Regions from separate parts of the Enterobacter sp. WI-ESBL-E8 genome, predicted to be linked through region 3. Evidence: predicted binding sites of a transcription regulator. Region 3 holds the regulator's gene; each other region holds the start of a gene.
The links. The regulator CRP, encoded in region 3, controls carbon source genes, mostly activating them, when cyclic AMP is high. The targets are predictions, from matches to a motif close to ATGTGANNNNNNTCACAT.
Positions count from the first base shown of each region.

Region 1 (4,794 bases), 1.9 Mb from region 3:
TCACCTCTGCCCACTGGCGCGTCAGGCGCTCCGGCTCGGCGGCTTCGGTAAGGAGATATTTTTCAATCTGATAATCAACTCTTCCGGTCATCGTGTGGTATCCCGTCGCTGTGGATGCGGTAATTCTATACAGCGCGGTGATATTTATAAAGGACTGAACCGCAGCGGCATCCTGAAAATGTCGTTGCGATTCAGCATCCTGACGTTTCAGATCAGTGCGCCATAATCCATCCCATCAGCAGCGTGGCGGAAATCACCGTCGACGCGCCGCCGATGCGGGTGGCAATCTGCGCAAACGGCATGAGCGACATCCGGTTAGAGGCCGACAAAATAGCCACATCCCCCGTTCCGCCCAGACCGCTGTGGCAGCAGGTCACAATGGCCGCTTCCACGGGATACATATTCAGACGCGACGCAATAAAGTAGCCGCTCAGCGCCATCGCAATCACGACCGAGCCGCACACCACCACGTATCCCACCGAGAAGACCGACACCACGCTCTCAAGCGGAACGTATAACATCCCGAGGCCGATCATCAGCGGCCAGACAAGCGCGGCCGAGACGAATTTATAGCAGCTGTGCGCCCCCTGCTCCATGGAGGCCGGGATTACCCTGAAGTACTTACACAGGACGGCAATCAGGATCATCAGCACCGGGCCGGGAATGTGGACCAGTTTTTCAAACAATCCACCGACGATGAAAAAAGCGCACACCATCAGCAACCCGCCGCCCATCAGATGAAAATCCGTCTGTTGAGCACTTTGCGCCCCGGTAAACAGGCTGGCGTCCTCTTTGCTTCGGGTCAGCATGCCGTTACCCGTAAGCGCGGGACGTTTTGCCCCGAGACGCGCCAGCGAGCCTGCACAAATAATGGCGAAGATGTTCCCAACGACCGCAGCGGGTGCCAGCTGCGCAACGTAGACGTCCGGCGTGTGTCCCAGTATTGCCGAATAGGCCAGGGACAGGGGCAAAATCCCCTCGCCAATCCCGCCGCCAATAATCGGAACGATGATAAAGAAGAACGTGTGGTAAGGCGTATAGCCAAACAACGATCCTACAATGATCCCGCTCAGCACGGCCATGAATGTCCCTGCCACCAGCGGAACAAACATGCGCATCATCCCCTGGATCAGCAGTACCCGGTTCATCCCCAGAATGCTGCCGACCACCAGGCAGGCGATGACGAAATAGAGCAGATTCGCCTCTTTCATCAGCAGATGCACCGTATCAAGGGTCTGTTGGCCGAATGCGCCAAAGTAGACCAGCACGGAGGGCACCATCAGGCACAGGATCGCCGGGCCGCCGATGTCTTTCAGCAGGGGGATTTGACGCCCTACTTTGGCAAACGCGAAGCCGAGGGTCATGATGACCGCGAGTCCGCCAATCATATTTTTCGGCAGTAGCCCTGCCCAGGCGGATGTCGCCACAATGGCGGCAATCCCGACAAACAGCATCAGCGGGACAGCGCCAACCTCGGTATTGAGCCCAAAGGCGAAACGCGAGGTCGGCAGCGCAGAAGTCGGTACAGGATTATCTTTCATATAATCACCTGAAAATTGTGTTCGGATATACAGATAAAGGAATAGGCTGGAAACCATTCCTGATAAAATAAATATTTTTAAATATAAATAATGAATTATGCGGCCTTTTCTAAAATCAGGCTCAGGATGAAATTAACATGCGCCCCCGAAGAGAAATGTGAACACAACAACGCTTTCCTTTTAAATAATTTAATTCATCATTATGTAACTAAAGTTATTCGTGGCGATCAATGCATACCTTTTTGAAATTAATAAAACCAGAAAGAATGTGAACTTTATCACTCCTGCTCCGCTAGCCAGGCGCTAAATTACCCCCCAATCAATCACACAAATACCGTGTCTTTAAAACCATTAAAGCCGCTGTTTTTACTCGCCTTTTAAATAGTCAGGAGTTAACCATGTCTCGCAAAAAAGTGCTGTATACGCCCTATAACGGAGCCGTACTGCTGGAGAACCCGTTATTAAATAAAGGGCTCGCTTTCATTAAAGAAGAGCGGGATAATTTTAACCTTCATGGGCTATTGCCGCACAACGTTGAAACCATTGAAGAACAAACCGAACGTGCCTGGGTGCAGTTCTGCCATTTTAAAAGTGATATTTCCCGTCATGTTTATCTGCGCAATATTCAGGATACTAATGAAACCCTCTTTTATAATCTCCTGCGTTTGCATCTGAAAGAGACGCTGCCAATTATCTATACCCCGACAGTGGGTGAAGCCTGCGAGCATTTCTCGACGATTTATCGCCGCGCGCGCGGGTTATTTATTTCATGGCCTAACCGCCATCGCATTGATGAGATGCTGCAAAGCTTCTCGCGCAACGACATCCGCGTAATTGTAGTGACGGATGGGGAACGTATTTTAGGGCTTGGCGATCAGGGTATCGGCGGAATGGGCATCCCGATTGGCAAGCTGTCGCTGTATACCGCCTGCGGGGGGATCCATCCGGCCTCTACCCTCCCGATCATGCTGGACGTCGGTACCAATAATCAGCAGCACCTGGACGACCCGATGTACATGGGCTGGCGTCATCCGCGCATCAGCGACGATCAATACGCCGAGTTTATGGATATGTTTGTCAGCACCGTCAGGGCGCGCTGGCCCAACGTTCTTCTGCAGTTTGAAGACTTTGCCCAGAAAAACGCCACCAGACTGCTCCAGCGCTACCGCGACCAGCTGTGCTGCTTCAATGATGACATTCAGGGAACGGCAGCCGTTACCGCAGGTACGCTGATTGCGGCGGCCCATGCCGCGGGCACGCGCATTCGCGACCAGCGCGTGGTCTTCCTGGGCAGCGGTTCCGCCGGATGCGGGATAGCAGAAAAAATTGTGGCGCTAATGGTGGATGACGGCCTGACCGAGTCCGAAGCCCGCAGCCGGATCTTCATGGTCGATCGCTTCGGCCTGCTGACCGACGACATGACCAACCTGCTCGATTTCCAGAAAAACCTGCTCACCGCGCGCGACGCCATTAGCCGCTGGCAGGTAGAGACGAAGAATATTTCCCTGCTGGACGTAGTGAAGAACGCACACCCAACGGTGATGATTGGCGTTTCGGGCCAGCCGGGGCTGTTTAGCGAAGAGATTGTCAAAGAGATGCATCGCCACTGCCCGCGCCCGATTATCATGCCGCTTTCGAACCCGACGTCACGGGCGGAGGCTCAGCCGCAGGATCTTATCGCCTGGACTCAGGGCGCCGCGCTGGTGGCTACCGGCAGCCCGTTTGCCCCGGTCTTCTGGCAGGACACGCAGTACGACATCGCCCAGTGTAACAACGCCTATATTTTCCCGGGGCTGGGATTAGGGGTTCTGGCCTGTAACGCGCGCCGGGTAACCGAAGAGATGCTGATGGCAGCAAGCCGCAGCCTGGCGGCGCAGTCTCCGCTGGTCACAACGGAAAAAGGGGGATTGCTGCCGCCGGTTGACTGTATTGAAACGGTGTCACGCCAGATAGCCGTCGCCGTGGCACGGGCCGCAATTGCCCAGGGCGTTGCCCCGGCGATAGATGATGAGACGTTGATGGCGCGCATCGAGAAGACCTGGTGGCAGGCGGACTATGCGCCTTACCGCCGCTCCGCGCTGTAGGATCGGTCATGCCCTCACCGCGCGGTGAGGGCCCTGGTGCTGTTTTAATGTTGTACGCCCGAGCGGTCGGAAAAATCGTCGACGGACAGAATATCAGCCCGCGGTGCCGCCGTTTTGCGGCGGGCATACCGGTCAGGCTGGCCTTCAGGACGCGTTTTGAAGCGACGGTGCAGCCACATATACTGCTCTGGCGCCATCCGTACCGCGCGCTCAATTGCCCTGTTCATCTGCGTCGCAACGGATTCTTTATCTCCCCCCTGCAGCGCTTCACCGATATCCTCCAGAATAATCAGCTCGTAACCTGAGCCGTCCGCCCTGCGCCGCGGCACGAAGGGGATGACGGCAGGCCGCGCGCTTTTGACCAGCATATAGCTGCCCGCCGTCGTGGCGGCATCCGGCACCGCAAAAAACGGCACGAAGACGCTATTGGTTTTGCCATAGTCGTGATCCGGGGCGTACCACAAAATTTCATTCTGCTTCAGCGAGCGGATCATGCCTTTTAAATCATAGCGGTCGAGCATGGTTTTATTGGAACGCAGGCGCCCGCGCGTCTGCAGCCAGTCCAGCAGCGCGTTATTGTTAGGACGATACACCCCAATGCCGGGGTTAAGCATGCCAAAGATCCGCGCGCCCAGCTCAAGGGTGAGGAAATGCATGCCCACGAGCACCACGCCATTGCCTTTCGCCCGCGCCTTTTCCATGTGCTCATAGCCCACCACGGTATAGCATTTCTGCACCCGCCACGCCGGCCAGAACCATGCCATCCCGGTTTCGATCACCCCCATGCCTACCGATTCAAAATTACGCTGCAGCAACGTCTCGCGTTCATTCTCATTCATCTCAGGAAAGCAAAGCTCAAGGTTGCGGCGGGCAATCTCGACGCGCCGGGGGAGCAGGCGCATCGCCAGCCGCCCAAGGCCGTGACCGATTCGAAACAACAGCGGATAAGGCAGCAGCATGATGAGCCACAGCGCGGCAATGCCGGCCCAGCTGAGCCAGTAACGGGGGTGAAGAAAAGCGAGGGAAAACCGCGGTAATTTTGTCATCAGAAAATTATCCTTTAACGTGTCTGTCCTTAACTGATTCTGTTGAAGATCTTTCCTAAGGATTTATGAAATGTCAGTCAGAAACGTAAAGTGTAGCGGATAAGACAAAACGCATTTTTATCG
Region 1 covers NZ_JBRWXJ010000001.1:2,647,022-2,651,815, forward strand. Annotated here, with positions in the region: gene ACWHWP_RS12650 (helix-turn-helix domain-containing protein) at 1-91, opposite strand, end outside; gene ACWHWP_RS12655 (2-hydroxycarboxylate transporter family protein) at 213-1,541, opposite strand; gene ACWHWP_RS12660 (NAD-dependent malic enzyme) at 1,940-3,625, shown strand; gene ACWHWP_RS12665 (Kdo(2)-lipid IV(A) acyltransferase) at 3,670-4,671, opposite strand.
Region 1: the regulator CRP is predicted to act here: its motif matches at 1,808-1,825, upstream of ACWHWP_RS12655 (2-hydroxycarboxylate transporter family protein).

Region 2 (4,794 bases), 3.0 Mb from region 3:
TTCAAGCAGATCTTCCAGCTTTTCGCTTTTCGACATCAGCCACATGACAAGGCGGTAAAGCAGCGCCAGTGAGACAAAGACGATAAACACCGGCACCATCGGTACATCATCATAAAAGGCGACGTCCCCCGCTGCTGAACCCAGCGTCAGGATGATCAACACCTCAAAGAGCGACATCTGCCTTACGCCGCGACGGCCCGTAATCTTGAGAAACAGAAAGACCAGAACGAAGGTATACAGACTGCGCAGAGCGACTTCGCCTAAAAACTCAGGAGGGACTTTATCAAACGCCATCCGCTGGAGATCAAACGCTTTCATTTTTCTATGCCTTAACAGTAGGTTACTGAATGTAAGCATAGCTCAGGCTTTTATTTTCGCCGAAGATAGCACCCGTCACGCAAAACCCGTATCATTGCGCGCTTTACGTACGATAAAAGTGAACGCCATGACTCAAACGTTTATCCCCGGCAAAGACGCCGCTCTGGAAGATTCCATCGCTCGCTTCCAGCAAAAACTGACCGACCTGGGTTTTAACATCGAAGAAGCCTCCTGGCTCAATCCGGTGCCTCATGTCTGGTCCGTGCATATTCGCGATAAAGAGTGTGCCCTGTGCTTTACCAACGGTAAAGGCGCGACCAAAAAAGCGGCACTGGCCTCTGCGCTGGGTGAGTATTTTGAGCGTCTGTCCACCAACTATTTCTTCGCTGACTTCTGGCTGGGCGAAACCATCGCTAACGGCCCGTTCGTTCACTATCCAAATGAAAAATGGTTCCCGCTGACCGAAGATGACGAACTGCCGGAAGGTATTCTCGACGCTCGCCTGCGTGCCTTCTACGATCCAGACAGCGAACTGACGGCCAGCATGCTGATCGATCTGCAGTCCGGTAACGAAGATCGCGGTATTTGCGCCCTGCCGTTTACCCGTCAGTCTGATGAGCAGACCGTCTATATCCCGATGAACATCGTCGGCAACCTGTATGTGTCCAACGGTATGTCCGCCGGTAACACCCGCAATGAAGCACGCGTACAGGGTCTGTCTGAAGTCTTCGAACGCCATATTAAAAACCGCATCATTGCCGAATCTATCAGCCTGCCTGAAATTCCGGCCGACGTGCTGGCGCGTTATCCGGGCGTGGTGGAATCCATCGCCAAACTGGAAGCAGAAGGTTTCCCTATTTTTGCGTATGACGGCTCGCTGGGCGGTAAGTACCCGGTTATCTGCGTTGTGCTGTTTAACCCCACGAACGGCACCTGCTTCGCCTCCTTCGGCGCGCATCCTGACTTCGGCGTGGCGCTGGAACGTACCGTTACCGAGTTGCTGCAGGGCCGTAGCCTGAAAGATCTAGACGTGTTCACCCCGCCAACGTTTGACGACGAAGAAGTGGCCGAGCATACCAACCTCGAAACCCACTTCATCGACTCCAGCGGTTTGATCTCCTGGGATATGTTCAAGCAGGACGCAGACTATCCGTTCGTGGACTGGAGCTTTGCCGGTACAACCGAAGAAGAGTTCGCCACGCTGATGGCTATCTTCAAAGCCGAAGACCAGGACGTCTATATCGCCGACTACGAGCACCTCGGCGTTTACGCGTGCCGCATTATTGTTCCCGGCATGTCCGACATCTACCCTGCCGAAGATCTGTGGCTGGCGAATAACAGCATGGGCGCGCATCTGCGCGAAACGCTGCTGGCTCTGCCGGGCAGCGAATGGGCGAAAGAAGATTATCTGAACCTGATCGCCCAGCTGGACGAGGAAGGCCACGATGACTTCACGCGCGTACGTGAACTGCTGGGCCTGGCGACCGGTAAAGATAACGGCTGGTACACCCTGCGTATCGGTGAGCTGAAAGCGATGCTGGCCCTGGCGGGTGGCGACCTGGATCAGGCCCTGGCCTGGACCGAGTGGACCATGGAGTTCAACCAGTCGGTCTTCTCTGCCGAGCGCACCAATTATTATCGCTGTCTGCAAACGCTGTTGCTGCTCGCACAGGAAGAGGATCGCGAGCCGCTGCAATATCTGAATGCTTTCGTGCGTATGTACGGCGCTGAGGCCGTAGAAGCAGCCAGCGCGGCCCTGAGTGGCGAAGAGCCATTCTATGGTCTGCAGGCTATTGATAGCGATCTGAAAGCCTTCCCTGCGCATCAGTCGCTGCTGAAGGCCTACGAAAAGCTGCAGAAAGCAAAAGCCGCTTACTGGTCAAAATAAGCGCACATAACATTACCGGCAGTAGGCGTATTCAATCGTCTGGGCTATATTACGGGGCAATTTCATTGCCCCGTTTTTTTATTTTCTTCGGCAATGATTGTTGAATGTAATAATAAAGTTAAACGTGGGTAAATATAATAATATTTACCTGAGCTTTACTGTTACTTTTTATGGTAAATACTCCATATTAATTAACTGTTTCAGAGGTGGCTGGACGAAAAAATTCAACTCTTTTCATAACTTTTAAAATTTATTTTTATACGGATAATCAAATACTTACTCCGCATTTGCTGTAAAACCATACACAGTGCGGGCCTATAAGCCAGGCGAGATATGATCTATATCAATTTCTCTTCTATAATGCTTTGTTAGTATCTCGTCGCCGACTTAATAAAGAGAGAGTTAGTGTGAAAGCTGACAACCCTTTTGATCTTTTACTCCCTGCTGCGATGGCGAAAGTTGCCGAAGAAGCGGGTGTCTATAAAGCAACGAAACACCCGATGAAGACGTTCTATCTGGCGATTACGGCTGGTGTGTTCATCTCTATCGCTTTCGTCTTCTACATCACCGCCACCACCGGTACTGCCGCAATGCCTTTCGGCATGGCCAAACTGATTGGCGGCATTTGCTTCTCACTGGGTCTGATTCTTTGCGTCATCTGCGGCGCCGACCTCTTCACCTCAACGGTGCTGATTGTCGTGGCTAAGGCCAGCGGAAGAATTACCTGGGGTCAGCTGGCACGTAACTGGCTTAACGTCTACGTGGGTAACCTGGTTGGCTGTCTGCTCTTTGTTTTGTTGATGTGGCTTTCTGGCGAGTACATGACCGCCAACGGTGGCTGGGGCCTCAACGTCCTGCAAACCGCCGACCACAAAATGCACCACACATTTATCGAAGCCGTTGCTCTCGGCATCCTCGCTAACCTCATGGTCTGCCTGGCTGTATGGATGAGCTACTCTGGTCGTAGCCTGATGGACAAAGCCTTAATTATGGTTCTGCCGGTTGCGATGTTTGTTGCCAGCGGCTTTGAGCACAGTATCGCGAATATGTTCATGATTCCGATGGGCATTGTCATCCGCGACTTTGCGAGCCCGGAGTTCTGGACCGCAGTTGGTTCATCCCCGGAAAGTTTCTCTCACCTGACTATTATGAATTTCATTACTGATAACCTGATCCCTGTCACTATCGGGAACATTATCGGTGGGGGTCTGTTAGTTGGGTTGACATACTGGGTCATTTACCTGCGTGGCGACGATCATCATTGATGGTTTTCTCAGGCAGTAAATAAAAAATCCACTTAAGAAGGTAGGTGTTACATGTCCGAGCTTAATGAAAAGTTAGCCACAGCCTGGGAAGGTTTTGCGAAAGGTGACTGGCAGAATGAAGTAAACGTACGTGACTTCATTCAGAAAAACTATACCCCGTATGAAGGTGACGAATCCTTCCTGGCTGGCGCAACTGAAGCGACCACCAAGCTGTGGGACAGCGTAATGGAAGGCGTTAAACTGGAAAACCGCACTCACGCGCCAGTTGATTTTGACACCTCCGTTGCTTCCACCATCACTTCTCACGATGCTGGCTACATCAACAAAGCCCTTGAGAAAATCGTTGGTCTGCAGACTGAAGCACCACTGAAACGCGCAATCATCCCGTTCGGTGGTATCAAAATGGTTGAAGGTTCCTGCAAAGCGTATAACCGCGAGCTGGACCCAATGCTGAAAAAAATCTTCACCGAATATCGCAAAACCCACAACCAGGGCGTATTCGATGTTTACACCAAAGACATTCTGAACTGCCGTAAATCTGGCGTTCTGACTGGCCTGCCAGATGCGTATGGCCGTGGCCGTATCATCGGTGACTACCGTCGCGTTGCGCTGTACGGTATCGACTTCCTGATGAAAGACAAATACGCGCAGTTCGTTTCCCTGCAGTCTGACCTGGAAAACGGCGTAAACCTGGAAGCGACTATCCGTCTGCGTGAAGAAATCGCTGAACAGCACCGCGCGCTGGGTCAGATCAAAGAAATGGCGGCTAAATATGGCTGCGATATCTCTGGTCCTGCAACCAACGCTCAGGAAGCTATCCAGTGGACCTACTTCGGCTACCTGGCCGCGGTTAAGTCTCAGAATGGTGCAGCAATGTCCTTCGGTCGTGTATCCACCTTCCTGGATGCTTACATCGAACGTGACATCAAAGCAGGTAAAATCACTGAGCAAGACGCTCAGGAAATGATTGACCACCTGGTCATGAAACTGCGTATGGTTCGCTTCCTGCGTACCCCTGAATACGATGAGCTGTTCTCCGGTGACCCAATCTGGGCAACTGAATCCATCGGTGGTATGGGCGTTGACGGCCGTACGCTGGTGACCAAAAACAGCTTCCGCTTCCTGAACACCCTGTACACCATGGGTCCATCTCCGGAGCCGAACATCACCGTTCTGTGGTCTGAAAAACTGCCTCTGAACTTCAAGAAATTCGCCGCTAAAGTGTCTATCGACACCTCTTCTCTGCAGTACGAGAACGATGACCTGATGCGTCCGGACTTCAACAACGACGATTACGCTATCGCTTGCTGCGTAAGCCCAATG
Region 2 covers NZ_JBRWXJ010000001.1:1,623,284-1,628,077, reverse strand. Annotated here, with positions in the region: gene ACWHWP_RS07705 (DUF421 domain-containing protein) at 1-318, opposite strand, end outside; gene ycaO (30S ribosomal protein S12 methylthiotransferase accessory factor YcaO) at 446-2,206, shown strand; gene focA (formate transporter FocA) at 2,614-3,471, shown strand; gene pflB (formate C-acetyltransferase) at 3,523-4,794, shown strand, end outside.
Region 2: the regulator CRP is predicted to act here: its motif matches at 2,538-2,555, upstream of focA (formate transporter FocA).

Region 3 (4,794 bases):
ATAGCTTCTGAGCGCGGGCAGTAGCGGCAGCCGCTTTTGCTTATCCGCCATCAGATCGCGGGGATAAAGCGGGCGCTGCGTGCGCAGCACGCGGGCGATGCGGCTGAAGTGCCAGGCGGCAAACTGGCCAACCGGGTTATCCGGATGCTGGCGTGCGATTTTCTCCAGCGCGCCGAGCTGTTTTTCCATGTTAAAGCGCGTGGGGTAGCGGTGGTAGAGAATATCGTCAGCCAGGACCCGCAGACGTGCCGATACGGTCTGCGCGTTCCAGCGGATCACCGCTTCGGCGTGGCTGCGCTCGACCAGCTTTTGTACCTCCTGCGGATGGTGAAGGCTAACGGAGATATGTTCCTGCAGATCGAGCCCGACCTGGAAGGTGCGCAGCAGCCGTTTGTATTCGTGGTTCTTGTTGGCGGCGAGCATGTGCAGCTGCTGATAGCACTGGCTTATCAAATCCACCACCTTTTGCTGGCGCGTCAGCAGAGGCGGCAAGGATTTTTCCGGATCGGTATGCTGGGTGAGCAGGGTATATTTGGCTTCGCAGTAATCCGCCAGCTGCACATAGAGCAGGCTCAGGGATTCGCGCAGCGGCTGTTCGCGCCACAGCCAGAACCAGAACCAGTTGAACAGCCCGTACCACAGCGTCCCCAGAGCGTAGATCAGCAGCGGCTCCCACACCGGCATATTCCCGGCGAGGCTCAGCGTGAAAATGGCCGCAATCAGCGAGGCGGGAAGCAGGCGGGCGTGCAGCGAGCTGATTTCGGCGGTGACGCCGAGGGTCATGGCCAGCACGGTCAGGATCAGCGGCAGCGGGATGTCCCGGGCAAGCAGAAGCTGTACGGCGAGGCTGCAGCCCGCAAACAGGCAGCCGCCAATAGTCAGACGTTTGAAAAAGCGCTTATGCGGCGTGTCCAGACCGGCGATGTTGCAGCAGGCGGGCACGAGAGAAAACAGCAGACCTTGCTGAAGATGTCCGAGGATCAAGCCCACGGCCACAGGAAGACACAACACCAGCGTTTGTCGCAGTGCGTAGTTAACTTCGGGGTGATAGATCAGCCTGCGCCACATGGGGAGTAGAGACAAAAACGGCGTGACACCCTGCGGTGACACGCCGTTTAAGCGGAATTAACGCGTTCCGTAGACCACGATGGTTTTACCGTGGGCGGAGATCAGGTTTTGATCTTCCAGCATTTTCAGGATACGGCCCACTGTCTCACGGGAACAACCGACGATCTGACCAATTTCCTGACGGGTAATTTTAATTTGCATGCCGTCCGGGTGGGTCATTGCGTCTGGCTGTTTCGCCAGGTTCAGCAGCGTTTGTGCAATACGGCCAGTTACGTCCAGGAAGGCGAGGTTACCCACTTTCTCAGAGGTGACCTGCAGACGGCGCGCCATCTGGGAAGAAAGACGCATCAGGATGTCAGGGTTAACCTGAATCAGCTGACGGAACTTCTTGTAAGAAATTTCAGCCACTTCACATGCTGTCTTTGCACGAACCCAGGCGCTACGTTCCTGGCCCTCTTCAAACAGGCCCAGTTCACCGATGAAATCGCCCTGGTTCAGATAAGAAAGGATCATCTCTTTCCCTTCTTCATCTTTGATCAGCACTGCCACCGAGCCTTTAACGATGTAATACAACGTTTCCGCTTTTTCACCCTGGTGAATCAGCGTGCTCTTCGATGGGTACTTATGAATGTGGCAATGAGACAAGAACCATTCGAGAGTCGGGTCTGTTTGCGGTTTGCCAAGCACCATGCGCTGTTATCCTCTGTTATAAGCTGTCACCAGAGTCATCAGATGCATCCGGACTCTGGGGTTGCAATCGAATTCTTACCCATACCCTGGGAAGTCGGCTACCGTAACGTTTCGCAGCCAGTAAAGTTTGATGTCCTCTGCATACACGTGTAACGTCAATGTATTACTGTAGCATCCTGAGTGTTTTAGCATAGCTTTCGCCGCGTGTCTCCTGGTGTCTCGCTTCAGCATGATGCAGGTCGCCTTCCATTGCGAGAAATGTAACGCACGCGTAATCTGTCACCAAAAATGCAACGTTGGAGTTCAAAAATATGCAAGCGCGCGTGAAGTGGGTTGAAGGTTTAACGTTCCTGGGCGAGTCCGCGTCAGGACACCAGATTTTGATGGATGGTAACTCCGGCGATAAAGCGCCAAGCCCAATGGAAATGGTGCTGATGGCGGCAGGCGGATGCAGCGCGATTGACGTGGTGTCGATTCTGCAAAAAGGCCGTCATGACGTGACGGATTGCGAGGTCAAACTCACCTCAGAGCGCCGGGAAGAGGCACCACGCCTGTTCACCCACATTAATCTTCACTTTGTTGTCACCGGTAAAGCGCTGAAAGACGCGGCGGTCTCACGCGCGGTGGACCTGTCTGCGGAGAAGTACTGCTCTGTGGCGTTAATGCTGGAGAAAGCGGTAAAAATTACCCATTCGTATGAAGTGATCGAGGCTTAATCTTTTGGCGGGTGGCGCTGCGCTTACCCGCCCTACGGATTGTAGGCCCGGTAAGCGCAGCGCCACCGGGCAAAAATGATTATGCGATCTGCTTCCCTTCCATCAGCCGCTCCACCAGCGGCGTCATGATAAGCTCCATTGCCAGTCCCATTTTTCCGCCCGGCACCACCAATGTATTCATGTGCGAAATAAACGAGCCCTGCAGCATCGCCAGCAGCCAGGGGTAATCGATGCCTTCAAGATTGCGGAAATGGATCACCACAAAGCTCTCATCCAGAGAAGGGATCGTTTTGGCGGCAAACGGGTTGGAGGTGTCCACCGTCGGCACGCGCTGGAAGTTAATGTGCGTGCGGGAGAATTGCGGCGTTAAGTAATTGATGTAGTCTTCCATTGAGCGAACGACGGAATCCATCACCGCCTCGCGCGAGTGGCCGCGCTCGCTCATGTCACGCGTCAGCTTCTGGATCCACTCCAGGTTAACGATAGGAACCACCCCGACCAGCAGATCCACGTGGCGCGCCACGTCGTGCTGGGGCGTGACCACGCCGCCGTGTAACCCTTCGTAGAACAGCACGTCGGTGGGTTCCGGCAGCGGCTGCCAGGGGGTAAAGGTGCCCGGTACCTGGTTCCAGGGCACGGCTTCGTCGTAAGTGTGCAGATACTTACGGGACTGCCCTGTGCCGCTCAGGCCATATTCGTGGAAGGTTTGCTCCAGCAGGCCGAAGTCATTGGCTTCCGGGCCGAAGTAGCTGATGTGTTTACCCAGATCGCGCGCCTTACGGATGGCCATGTCCATCTCAGGGCGCGTGTAGCGGTGAAAGCTGTCGCCTTCGACCTCCGCCGCACGGAGATTCAGCTGGGCGAAAATCTTGCGAAAGGCGAGGCTGGTGGTGGTGGTTCCCGCACCACTCGACCCCGTAACGGCAATAACCGGATGTCTGGCAGACATAGCAACTCCCTGACTGAAATGGGTGGAAGATCAGCCGTGAAACGCGTTGCGGGGCATGATATTGACCGTCTCATGCAGTTCTGACCACACCAGCACCACGTCGCCGCTTTTCAGCTGGCGCTTTACATCGTTGACCTTTTGCTCAAGCGAGCGTTCTTGTTCACCATAATCGGTGCCTTCGCGTAATACAAAGCTTTCAATCAGATTATCGAGCGTTTCGGGAGCCAGATCCTGCCAGGGAATAATCATTTTGCACCGTCCAGATAAGGGGTTAGCCAGTCAGGAATACGCGTCTCAAGCCACATTTTCGGGCGGCGCAGCGTGCCGCCGATAAACCCAACGTGGCCACCGTGCTCCGTCAGCTGATAGTGAACGTTGTCGGGCAGGAATTCCTGAGCGGGGATCGAGTGATGATCCATAAAAGGGTCATCTTTGGCATGAATGATAAGCGTCGGCTGCGTGATCTTGCTGAGCAGCGGCATGGCGCTGCACTGACGATAGTAGTCAATCGCATCGGCGAAGCCGTGGATTTTCGCGGTGATCAGATCGTCGAACTCTCGAATACGGCGCACCTTTTTCAGCTGGCGCAGGCTCACCGGAAGGGTATCAGGATAGGCCTTCAGTTTACGCGCCGCGTTGGCTTTCAGCAGGTTGAGCAGGTAGCGCTGATAGACGCGGGAAAAGCCTTTCTCCATGTGGTAGCTGCACTGCTCCAGCATAAACGGCGCGGAGACAATCACCGCGGCATCCAGCGGTACGCTTTCGCCCTCTTTCGCCAGCAGGCAGGCTAGCATATTTCCGCCCAGCGAGTAGCCCACGGCAGCGGTGGGCACGGTGCCAAAGTTTTCCCGCAGCCAGTGTAAAAACCACGTTCCGTCTTCGGTTTCACCCGAGTGATAGATGCGTTTCTGACGATTGGGTTCGCCGCTGCAGCCGCGAAAATGCATCACCACGCCGAGCCAGCCGCGCGCTTTTGCCGCCTCAATTAACCCATGCGCATAGGGGCTGTGCAGGCTGCCTTCCAGGCCGTGAAAGACCACCAGGCGCGGCTTATGGCGGGCCTGCTCCGGCGCTTCGCTCCAGGCGAGATCCAGAAAGTCACCGTCTGGCAGATCAAGTCGCTGCCAGTGCGGGGTGAACTGAACCTTGCGGCGGATCAGTCGCGGCAGCATGGTCTGCAAATGCCGATTGGCGACGCCGCGCATAGGCACGAACTCAGTGCTGTCTTCGGCTGCAATGTCGAAGTCTGATGGAATGATTTGGGTCATAAGCGCGATGCTGATTCTTGTCGGAAATTAACGATACTTTCCGAATTGTACCCCGTTTAGCCTGGTTTTCCGAAACATGAACTGATCCCGATCACAAATATTT
Region 3 covers NZ_JBRWXJ010000001.1:4,595,843-4,600,636, reverse strand. Annotated here, with positions in the region: gene ACWHWP_RS22010 (YccS/YhfK family putative transporter) at 1-1,068, opposite strand, end outside; gene crp (cAMP-activated global transcriptional regulator CRP) at 1,126-1,758, opposite strand; gene ACWHWP_RS22000 (OsmC family protein) at 2,070-2,474, shown strand; gene ACWHWP_RS21995 (phosphoribulokinase) at 2,554-3,423, opposite strand; gene ACWHWP_RS21990 (YheU family protein) at 3,454-3,672, opposite strand; gene ACWHWP_RS21985 (hydrolase) at 3,669-4,691, opposite strand.

Region 4 (4,794 bases), 290 kb from region 3:
CCGCCAGCGTTGTTGCGCAGAACGGTTTTCTTGTCCGCTGGCAGCTGGTCCAGCTTGGTGATCAGTTCTTCAGCAGACAGGTTAGCGAACTCTGGCAGGCTTTCCAGCGCGGCGTTCGCGTTGTTCACATAGGTCTGGTGGTGTTTAGTGTGATGGATTTCCATCGTCTGCTTGTCGAAATGCGGTTCCAGTGCGTCGTAGGCATACGGCAGGGATGGCAGTGTATAACTCATAATCCTCTCCATTATTGTCGGGCGGCACAGCTGTTAATGCCGCGTAAGCAGTTGGTTCATTATAGTTAATTAAATGATATTGAAAATGATTATCAATGCCGTAGTTTTTATAAGGTTATTCAGGTTTTGTCTAATCACAAAATTGTGAGTCTGCTCACCCGGTTAACGTGCTGATTGCCATCCAGAACAAAAGCGCGGCAACCTTCTGAAGGTTCCTGAACCGCCTAATTTTTACACTCATCAAGTCGGGGGGAAGCCACCGGCTATAAAAACGATGAGGACGTAAAAATGAATCATGCGATTACGATGGGTATCTTCTGGCATTTAATAGGCGCGGCCAGTGCAGCCTGTTTCTATGCCCCGTTCAAAAAGGTGAAAGGGTGGTCGTGGGAAACCATGTGGTCGGTTGGCGGTACCGTGTCCTGGCTGATTTTGCCGTGGACCATTAGCGCCATGCTGCTCCCGGATTTCTGGGGCTATTTCACCTCCTTCAATGCCTCCACCTTGCTGCCGGTGTTTCTGTTCGGCGCGATGTGGGGCATCGGCAACATCAACTACGGCCTGACCATGCGCTATCTCGGGATGTCGATGGGTATCGGCATCGCGATTGGCATTACGCTGATCGTTGGCACGCTGATGACGCCCATTCTTAACGGCAATGTTGACGTATTGATCAACACCAAAGGCGGGCAGATGACGCTGCTGGGCGTGCTCGTCGCGGTGATCGGCGTGGGTATCGTCACCCGCGCGGGTCAGTTGAAAGAGCGCAAGATGGGCATCAAAGCCGAAGACTTTAATCTAAAGAAAGGACTGCTGCTGGCAGTGATGTGCGGCATCTTCTCGGCGGGAATGTCGTTCGCCATGAACGCCGCGAAGCCCATGCACGAAGCGGCCGCCGCGCTGGGCGTCGACCCGCTGTACGTGGCACTGCCAAGCTACGTTGTCATCATGGGCGGCGGCGCGCTGGTCAACCTCGGCTTCTGCTTCATTCGTCTGGCAAAAGTGAAGGATTTGTCGGTAAAAGCCGATTTCTCACTGGCAAAATCTTTAATCATCACCAATGTGCTGCTGTCGATGCTGGGCGGCCTCATGTGGTATCTGCAGTTCTTTTTCTACGCCTGGGGCCACGCCAGCATTCCACCGCAGTACGACTACATAAGCTGGATGCTGCACATGAGCTTCTACGTACTGTGTGGCGGACTGGTTGGGCTGGTACTGAAGGAGTGGAATAACGCCGGGCGTCGTCCGGTGGGCGTTCTAAGCCTGGGCTGCGTGGTGATCATCATTGCCGCGAATATTGTCGGCCTCGGCATGGCGAGCTGACTACGCCGCCTTTCGACTGCGATGACGCCACTGAACCGGCGTCATCCCCACCTCGCGGTTAAACACCACCGAAAAGTAATTACTGTCCTCAAATCCGCAGCGCATCGCCACTTCGCTCACCATCAGCTCAGTATGCTGCAACAGGTACTGGGCGTGGCAGATGCGCAGCTGGCGCAGATAGTGGTTCACCGTCATCCCCGTCTGGGTGCGGAACTGCTGGCGCAGCGCGCGCTCGCTGCACTGCTCCTGCTCGCAGAACTTTTCCAGCACGAAACTTTTGTTCAGGCTGCCCGCAAGCCGGGCGATCAGCTTGTCCAGCAGCGCTTCCTGGACGGTTGCGGAGGGGTTATCGGTAGCGTAACGATGGCGTTTGAGGGTCATGACCAGCTGGGCGAACAGCAGTTCCGCCATCGGATTTGCCACCGGATCGTGCTTCTGGCTTTCCTGCTCCATCTGGGAGATCGTCTGGCGCACGTGAGCCATGCCGTTGCTGCTTAAGCGCCAGTGGGGTTCGCCTCTGGTATTGAGAAAACCGGGGATATGGGCCGCCCAGTCGACATTCAGTTTGAACCTGTCCGGGCAATAGATAACGTTCTGCAACACCAGATCGTTAACCGAGGCGTAAGCGTGTTTGTCTTCGGCGCGGATGTAAAACAGATCGCCACGCGTGATGCGGTAGGGCCGGTCGTTAAGGATGTGTAAGCCGTTGCCGCGCCACACCAGCACCAGCTCGCAAAACTCGTGGGTATGCTCGGCAAAGACATTTTGCGGATAGCGGTCGGCCACCGCGACGGCCTGGCTCGCGGTGGCAAAAAAATCATCTTTGCGAAGTATTAACTGAGCGGCCACACCACAACCTCTACGGTGAATAACCGGACATTATTAGCCTTTTTACGGCAATAAAACGGTGATTGCCTTCGCGTTACTGGAGCGAAGCATCCTTCCCCTGACGGATATCGCGCGGCGACCAGCTAAACTCGCGGCGAAAAAGCGTCGAAAAGTGATTACTGTCGCCGAAACCGCAGCGATAGGCGATATCCGTGACGCTTTCGTCGGTGTGACGTAAAAGGTGACGCGCTTTGATCAGGCGCAGGCGGTTGAGGTAGCGCTGCGGCGTGAGCCCGGTGTACTGCTTCAGCTGACGATGGAGCGTGCGTAACGACAGCGAAAAATCATCCGCCAGCGCTTCCCAGCATACGTCCTCAGCGAAATGGTCCTCCAGCCAGGCCATCAACTGGTTCAGCCGCGCGTCGTTATTTGCCAGCCCTTCCACCAGGCTGCTGCGACGCAGCAGAACCAGCAGCTGCATAAACAGCAGCTCGCGGGTGGCAATGGCATGTGTCTCCTGCCCGTCCTCGCTCTGCTCCATTTGATTCACCAACTGACGCACCTGCTGCAACGTGGACTGATTCACCCGCCAGTGAGACGGGTAGTGTCCATCCTGCTCCTGGGGCAGTAGCTTGTTTAACCCCGACAGAAACTGGAACGCGTCCGGCGAACGATAGAGCACGTTGGTGAGGCACAGGTTATCGGTATGTTCATACAAATGCCTGTCGTGGTCGCGCACGAAGCACACCATACCGCCGCTGATGGTGTACGGCTGGCCGTTGAAGACATGAATGCCCGTTCCATGCTCGACAATCACAATTTCATGAAAATCATGATGATGTTCAGGAAACGCAGCCTGCGGGAGCCGTGGCTCAATCGCCACCGGAGACGTTCCCGACGGGAAAAAATCGACGCTGTGCAGTACGGTCATAACGGCTCCCACCAATGAGAAAAGTTCTCAAAATAGTAATTAAGGCCTTCCGTACTCACCTTAAATTTTTGACAGCAAACGTCGCAAAAGCTGTCCGTTTTTCAAGAAACAGACGAAAAAATCGGGAAATGCGGTCAGCGTCACATTGCCCTAAAACCCCGCCATGACTGGAAATTGTGAACTCCCTCACGTTCATCTTTGCTTTCTTGCCAGCGCGAGATTTGTGCTGTCAGTGATGAGAAGGTGGTCTTTTCTTCCCTTTTTTACACTCAGCACCAATGACTTAAGAAGGGACCTGACCATGACTTTTCGCCATTGTGTGGCTGTCGATTTAGGCGCATCCAGCGGCCGCGTAATGCTCGCCACCTGGGACTGCAGCGAGCGCACATTTACGCTTCGCGAAATGCACCGTTTCGCCAACTGCCTGCAAAAACAGGACGGTTTTGATACCTGGGATATTGATGCCCTGGAAGCGGAGATCCGCACCGGGCTGAACAACGTCTGCAACGACGGCATACGCATCGACAGCATCGGTATTGATACCTGGGGCGTGGACTACGTTCTGCTCGACAGCCACGGCGAACGCATTGGCTTGCCCGTCTCGTATCGCGACAGCCGCACCGATGGGCTGATGGCGCACGCCATCGCACAGCTTGGCAAGGAAAACATTTATGGCCGCAGCGGCATACAGTTTCTGCCGTTTAACACGCTGTATCAGCTGCGCGCGCTGGTTAAGCAGCAGCCGGAGCTGGTCAAAAAGGTGGCGCACGCGCTGCTGATCCCGGACTACTTAAGCTACAGGCTGACCGGCAACATGAACTGGGAATACACCAACGCCACCACCACGCAGCTGGTCAACATCAACACCGATAGCTGGGATGAACACCTGCTGGCCTGGACGGGCGCCTCGCCTTCCTGGTTCGGCGCGCCGACCCATCCGGGGAATGTGATCGGTTACTGGATTTGCCCGCAGGGGAATGAAATCCCGGTGGTTGCCGTCGCCAGTCACGATACCGCCAGCGCGGTGATTGCATCCCCGCTGGCCAGTAAAGACGCGGCCTACCTCTCTTCCGGCACCTGGTCGCTGATGGGCTTTGAGAGCAAAACGCCTTACACCAGCGACGCCGCTCTGGCGGCGAACATCACTAACGAAGGCGGTGCCGAAGGACGCTACCGCGTGCTGAAGAACATCATGGGTCTCTGGCTGCTCCAGCGGATACTGAAAGAGCAGCACATTTCCGACCTGCCTGCGCTTATCGCAGAAACCGAAAAGCTGAAGGCCTGTACGTTCCTGATCAACCCGAACGACGACCGCTTTATTAACCCGGTGCATATGAGCGCCGAAATCCAGGCCGCCTGTTTCGAAGCAGGGCAGCCGGTGCCCTCCAGTCCTGCCGAGCTGGCGCGCTGCATTTTTGACAGCCTCGCCCTACTCTACGCGGATGTCCTGAGCGAGCTGGCGAGCCTTCGCGGCAAACC
Region 4 covers NZ_JBRWXJ010000001.1:4,889,753-4,894,546, forward strand. Annotated here, with positions in the region: gene sodA (superoxide dismutase [Mn]) at 1-233, opposite strand, end outside; gene rhaT (L-rhamnose/proton symporter RhaT) at 522-1,556, shown strand; gene rhaR (HTH-type transcriptional activator RhaR) at 1,557-2,405, opposite strand; gene rhaS (HTH-type transcriptional activator RhaS) at 2,479-3,315, opposite strand; gene rhaB (rhamnulokinase) at 3,617-4,794, shown strand, end outside.
Region 4: the regulator CRP is predicted to act here: its motif matches at 3,444-3,461, upstream of rhaS (HTH-type transcriptional activator RhaS).